2 linked regions of the Thermochromatium tepidum ATCC 43061 genome follow. The protein of the gene in region 2 interacts with the protein of the main gene of each other region in a pairwise test. Links are inferred from orthologs where the notes say so. Each region holds a gene or a part of one and is shown on either strand. Other genes may lie near its edges.

Region 1 (3,316 bases), 670 kb from region 2 along the record:
CAGATTGGGCCTTCCAAATTCGTTGTTGAAGGACGCTGCACCGATCGGGCCCTCGAGCATGATCTCGAGCGCCGAGGCGATGCGCCCCGGCCTCCCGTAATCGACCTCCCAGGGTTGCTCGAAGCCGGGGAGGCGCAGGTTAGACACCGAGAATCCGCACAGACCGGCCTTGGGCTTGGCCCCGCGACCGGTCGCCGCCTCGTCGCGGATCTCACCGCCGGCACCCGTGGCCGCACCCGGATCCGGGGCGATGGCGGTCGGGTGATTGTGGGTCTCGACCTTCATCAGGAGATGGATGGGCTCCTCAGATTCGCCATAGACGCCGGTCTCGGGACAGGGGATGAGGCGCCGCCCCTCCCAACCCTGGATCACCGCGGCATTGTCCTGGTAGGCCGAGAGCACACCTGCGGGCGAGCGCTCGGTGGTATGGCGGATCATGGCAAACAGCGAATGGGTCTGCGGCTCGCCGTCGATCACCCAGTCGGCATTGAAGATCTTGTGCCGACAGTGCTCGGAATTGGCCTGGGCAAACATCATCAGCTCGACATCGGTCGGATTGCGTCCGAGTGCGCTGAAGTTCGCGACCAGATAGTCGATCTCGTCGCCGGAGAGGGCCAGACCCAGTTCGCGATCGGCTGACTCGAGCGCGGCACGTCCGCCGCCGAGGATATCGATCCGGTTGAGCGGACGCGGCTCGGCGGCGGCAAAGAGTTGGCTGGCTGCATCCAGGTCGAAGCAGACCACCTGGGTCATGCGGTCGTAGAGCAGGGGCAGCGCAGCCTCAAGCACCTGGTCTGCAAGCTCGGTCGATGCGCCGGTCAGGTAATAGACGATGCCGCGCTCCAGGCGGAGGATCGCCTGCAGACCGCAGTTATGGGCGATATCGGTCGCCTTGGACGACCAGGGCGAGATGGTCCCTGGTCGCGGCATCACCAGCACCAAGCGCCCCCTAGGCGCCTGGACCGGCAGGCTCGGACCATAGCGCAATAGCGACTCCAGGATCGCGCGCGCCTTGGCATCGAGTTCAGCCCTCAGCTGAGCGAAATGCACATGCTCGGCATAGGGTTGGATGGAGACGCCGGTCAGACGGCTCAGCCGGTCGGCGAGTCGCTTGAGACGGAGTTCAGAGAAGGCGGGCGCGCCACGGAGGACAAGCATCGGCGGTTGCTCTTTAGCTGAAGTGATGTGGATCGGAAAACGGCAAGCTCCGTCGCTGACGTAGGGCCTCATAGAGACAAACTCCGGCGGCGACCGAGACGTTCAGGCTCTCGACCTGGCCGCACATCGGCAGACGCACCAGACGATCACAGCGTTCGCGGGTCAGACGGCGCAGTCCACGGCCCTCGGCCCCCATCACCAGGCCCAGGGGGCCAGTCAGATCAGCGCGGTAGAGCTCGTCGCTCGCCTCACCCGCCGTGCCGATCAACCAGATCCCGCGCTCCTTGAGCCTCTCCATGACCCGCGCCAGATTTGTGACCTGGACATAGGGCAGGGTCGCGGCAGCACCGCTTGCGACCTTGCACACCACGGGGGTCAGCCCGACGGCGTTGTCCTTGGGGGCGATGACGGCCTGGACGCCAGCCGCCTCGGCGGTGCGCAGACAGGCGCCGAGATTGTGCGGATCCTGGATCTCGTCCAAGAGTAGCAGGAATGGTGGCACCTCGAGTCGATCGAGCAATGCCATTAGGTCGGACTCGCTGCGCGCGGTCGGCACCCGGACCCAGGCCAGCACGCCCTGATGCTTGATCCCGGCGGCAGCGCGTTCCAACTCCGCGCGCTCGACCTGACGCACCCGGATACCGGTCGCGCGCACCAACTCGGCCAGTTCATTCAGACGCCTGTCGCGTCGCGTCCGCTCCAGCCAGACCTCCTCGACCCCCTCGATACCGAACTTCAGGGCGGCACGGACGCTATGAATCCCCCCGACAGGCGCGCGCTCAGTCATCGTGCTTCAAGGCGTTGGACGAACGCTTGCGCTTGGAGCGCGAACGCGACCGCTTGGATCTAGGCGGGGCGGACTGGCCTGTCTTGCCGGACTGAGCGGAGGCTTCCGCCGCCGGACGCGCGCCTGCTGATCCAGCCTTGCGACTGCGTCTGGTCTTGGCCATCGGCTCGGCGAGCACGAAATCGATCTTGCGTTCATCCAGATCGACGGCGGCCACCCGCACCCACAGCCGATCGCCAAGACGATAGACCATGCCAGTGCGCTCACCATGCAGATAGTGACCAATGGGGTTAAAGTGATAGAAGTCGTTGTCGAGCGCCGTGATGTGCACCAACCCATCGACATGGACCTCGTCGAGTTCGACGAAGAGGCCGAAGGAATTGACGCTGGTGATGGTGCCCTCGAAGGTCTCGCCGAGTTTGTCCTGCATGAACTCGCACTTGAGCCAGTCTTCAGCGTCGCGTGTGGCCTCGTCGGCGCGGCGCTCGGTGCCCGAGCACCACTCGGCGATTTGTTGCAGCTCGGTCTTGGTGTAGTCGAGATCCGCGGCTGTGCCGCCGGCGCTCAGGTGCTTGATGAGTCGATGCACGACCAGATCCGGATAGCGCCGGATCGGTGAGGTGAAGTGCGTATAGGCGTCGAAGGCCAGACCGAAGTGACCGACATTATCGGTGCTGTACATGGCCTGCTGCAGCGAGCGCAGCAGCACGGTCTGGATCAGATGCCGATCGGGACGCCCCTTGACCTGCTCCAGCAGTGCGGCATAGTCCGCCGCTGTCGGCCTCTCGCCACCCGGGAGCTTCAGCGCCAGCTGCGCCAGGAATTCGCGCAGGTCATTGAGTTTCTCTTGGCTTGGCAGGTCATGGATGCGATAGATGGCCGGCAGCCGCTTGCGCTGGAACAGGCGCGCGGCGGCGACATTGGCCGCCAGCATGCACTCCTCGATCAGCCGATGGGCATCGTTGCGCACCAGCGGCACCACGGATTCGATCCGACCCTGGGCATTGAACAGGAACTTGGTTTCAGTGGTGTCGAAGTCGATCGCCCCACGCGCGGCGCGCGCCGCACGGAGTGCCTGATAGAGCTGATAGAGCTCATGCAGATGCGGCAGGAGATCGGCGTAGCGCGCGCATAGCTCGCCATCGCCGTCGATCAGCATGGCCGCGACCTCATCATAGGTCAGTCGCGCCCGCGAACGCATGACCGCCTCGAAGAAACGGGTTCGTGTGACCTGGCCCTCAAGGTTCACATAGAGCTCGGCCGTCATGCACAGTCGATCGACATGCGGGTTGAGCGAACAGAGCCCATTCGAGAGCACCTCGGGCAACATCGGGATGACGCGGTCGGGGAAATAGACCGAGTTGCCGCGTG
Region 2 (3,282 bases):
TGACCTGCCCGACCTGGATGATATCGGTCTCACTGAGACCATTCTCGGCGCGCAGCGAACTGAGGCTCACACGATAACGCTTGGCGATTCCGGACAGGGTATCGCCCTGGGTGATCACATATTCGCGCAGACTGCCCGCGCGTGTCCTGGAGGCGGATTTCAGACCCTGTACCGCATCCGTACCGCGATGCTCGACGCCTTGGCCCGTATCGGCCGCCAACAGGCCACGCGGTGGATACTTGGCGAAATAACCCTTGATCCCGGCCAGGATCGCCTCGGCCATCCGCTGCAGATAGAGGTTATCGCGGAGTCGCTGCTCCTCTTGGGCGTTGCTGATGAAGGCCGTTTCGACCAGCACCGATGGAATGTCGGGCGACTTGAGCACCACGAAGCCGGCACGCTGGACATCAGCCTTGTGGACCACACCGACACGCTTGAGAGCGCGTAGCACCGAGGTAGCCGCCTCGGCACTGTGCTCCAGGGTGGTGTTGCGCGTCATGTCGAGCAGCACAGCGGCCAGCATGTCTTCGCTCGTCGTCGGATCCGCACCGCCGATGCGATCAGCCTTGTTCTCACGATCGGCCAGCCAACCAGCCGCCTCGCTGCTGGCCGCACCGTGCGAGAGGATATAGACCGATGAGCCCTGTGCGTCTGGGTTCTCGTAGGCATCGGCATGGATGGACACAAAGAGATCGGCCTTGTGCTCGCGCGCGATCAGGGTGCGTTCGCGCAGTCCGACATAACGGTCGTCATCACGGATCATTATGGCTCGGATCCCGGATTCACGTTCGATCAGTCGCTTTAGCCTGTGGGCGATGGCCAGGGTGACGTCCTTCTCGCGCGTGCCGTTTGGCCCGATCGCCCCTGGATCCTCGCCGCCGTGTCCAGCGTCGATGGCGACAATGGCCGTGCGTCCGCGACTCAACCAGAGCGGCTGAACTGGCGCCTGATTGGAGACCGGCTGGAGTTTGCCACCTCCCAAGGACTTGGGCAGGAGCTCGACGATCAGTTGGTATCTGTCAGCGCCGGTCCTGTCGGTAAAACTCTTGACGCGCACCTGTTGCTTGAGATCGAGCACGACGCGCAGGTCGCCATTGGGACGCACACCGGCGCGCACGCCGATCAGCAGGGGGTCGTCGGTGCGCGCCGCTGGCAGGTCGCTGCGCATCTGCGCCCCAGCAATGTCAATCACGACTCGATCAGGTTGGTCGAGGGTAAAGATGCGGTGGGCGGCGGGCGCCGTAAGGTTGAAGAGCAGCCGGGTCTTGCTCGAACTCGGCGGATTCCATTGGCAGTCGACCTCCACCGCGACACTCGCCGCGGGCAGGGCGATCAGTAGCATAAAGAGCACGATGAGCCTGTTCACGATGCCGCCTCGAGGCCTGACTTGGGTACGAGCATCGCTTAAAAGATAGCAGCTTATCGCCGATCTTTCCAAGTCAGCTCCGATGATTAGAGGAACTTCCTCAAGTATCGGCTCGAAGATGTTGCGCAGAGACATCAGAGACAGAAATTACATCAGCGAGCAGCGTCTGGCCCGATGGACTCAGGGCATTTAGGGTCAAGCGCCGACCGACATCGAGGTGGACGAGCTGGATGCGCAGATCGGGCTTGGGCAGGAAGCCGGCGCCACGCTCGGGCCATTCTATGACCCAAACCGCCGCCTTCCCAAGCAGATCGCGCGGCCCGAGATAGTCCAGTTCTTCCGGATCACCCAGGCGATAGAGATCGAAATGGTAGAGTTCAAGGTCGTTTAGTGCATAGGGCTCAACGAGGGTATAGGTTGGACTGCGTACCACCCCGGAGTGCCCGAGACCGCGCAGGATACCACGGGTCAGGGTGGTCTTGCCCGTGCCCAGGTCGCCCTCGAGAAAGATCACGCAGGGCGGTTTAAGGGCCCGCGCCAGATGCGCCCCAAAGTCCATCTGTGACTCGGGTGTGTCGAGTGTGAGTTCCAGGGTCGCGGGCATCTCAGCGATCCACCTTGGCGAGACCATTGGAGAGTGTGCGCAGGGCGGCGATGATATCCGTGGCGATCAGCCCACGCTCGCCGGCACGCGCGGCCAGATCCCCGGCCGCGGCGTGCAGACAGACACCAGCGCGGGCGGCCGCTTCGGTTTCCAGACCCTGGGCGCGTAGGGCGGCAATCACACCGGTCAGGACATCGCCCGCGCCCGCGGTCGCCATGCCGGGGTTGCCGTCGCTACAGACGGCCGGGACGCGCGGTGCTGGGCCATGCACAATGGTGCCGGCCCCCTTGAGTACCACCACCCCGCCGAAACGCGCCTGGATCTGCCGCGCGCCAGCGAGGCGATCGGACTGGATCTCGGCGGTCGCGCTGCCGAGCAGACGCGCGGCCTCGCCTGGATGCGGGGTCAGGATCCAGTCTGGACCGGCGCCTGGGGACTCGGCCAGGAGGTTGAGCGCGTCGGCATCCACCACCAGCGGATGCGACAAGCCGCGGACCCGCTCCCAGAGTCTGCGTCCCCAGTCACCCCGACCCAGCCCTGGGCCGATCGCGACTACATCGGCCCGCTCGATCAGCGTATCCAGGTCTTCCGGACGCTCGACGGCGGCGACCATCAGTTCAGGCCGGTCGAGATTGAGCCAGTCGGCGTGACGCGGATGGGTCGCGATCGTCACCAGCCCGGCGCCCGCGCGCAGGGCCGCCTCACCGGCCAGACGCGCCGCGCCCGACATCCCGGGTGCGCCGCCGACGACCAGGACATGACCGCAGTCGCCCTTGTGCGCGATCCGCGAGCGGGGCGTGAGGAGACGCGATTCGCGCGCCCAGTCGATCCGCACCGCCGCCAGGATCTCCCCGGCATAGACCTGGGCTGGGACTTCGAGCGCGCTGAAGTGGACCTCCCCCCGATACTCGGCGCCGGCACCGACAAAGAGTCCGAGTTTGAGCCCGATAAAGGAGACAGTCACACTCGCCCGCACCGCCACGCCCAGGACACAGCCGGTGTCGGCGTGCAGTCCAGAGGGGAGGTCGAGCGCCAGCACAGGCGCGCGCTGGGCATTGAGCGCCGTGATGGCCTCGGCCCAGGGGCCCGTCACCGGACGCACCAGCCCGGTGCCAAAGAGGGCGTCGACATAGAGATCGGTCTTGCGTGGCAGGCCAAGATAATCCTCAATGACCCCGCCGGCGTCGCGATAGGCGGCCAGACTCAGGGCCGCCTCACCACGCACCTGATCCGCCTTGCCGAGTTGCAAAACCCGCGTGTCCAGACCAGCGGCGCGCGCCAACCGCGCCACTACATAGCCGTCACCACCATT

What was found.
Region 1: the proteins of tsaE (region 2) and rlmB interact in binary tests that used the Escherichia coli proteins (3 or more experiments, as listed by UniProt). The link is inferred for Thermochromatium tepidum ATCC 43061 from one-to-one orthologs.

Annotation. Positions count from the first base shown.
Region 1 is NZ_CP039268.1:1,432,862-1,436,177, forward strand. Bases 59-3,058 are described here. They hold rlmB (23S rRNA (guanosine(2251)-2'-O)-methyltransferase RlmB), read right to left. Parts: upstream 1,946-3,058; coding sequence 1,172-1,945; downstream 59-1,171. Other genes in these bases: purL (phosphoribosylformylglycinamidine synthase), read right to left, coding at 59-1,158; rnr (ribonuclease R), read right to left, coding at 1,938-3,058. Also shown: more of purL, read right to left, coding at 1-58; more of rnr, read right to left, coding at 3,059-3,316. UniProt on the Escherichia coli protein: Specifically methylates the ribose of guanosine 2251 in 23S rRNA.
Region 2 is NZ_CP039268.1:2,100,929-2,104,210, forward strand. What follows is about bases 219-3,184. They hold tsaE (tRNA (adenosine(37)-N6)-threonylcarbamoyltransferase complex ATPase subunit type 1 TsaE), read right to left. Parts: upstream 1,971-3,184; coding sequence 1,467-1,970; downstream 219-1,466. Other genes in these bases: E6P07_RS09675 (N-acetylmuramoyl-L-alanine amidase), read right to left, coding at 219-1,366; E6P07_RS09685 (NAD(P)H-hydrate dehydratase), read right to left, coding at 1,972-3,184. In the rest of the region: more of E6P07_RS09675, read right to left, coding at 1-218; more of E6P07_RS09685, read right to left, coding at 3,185-3,282. UniProt on the Escherichia coli protein: Required for the formation of a threonylcarbamoyl group on adenosine at position 37 (t(6)A37) in tRNAs that read codons beginning with adenine.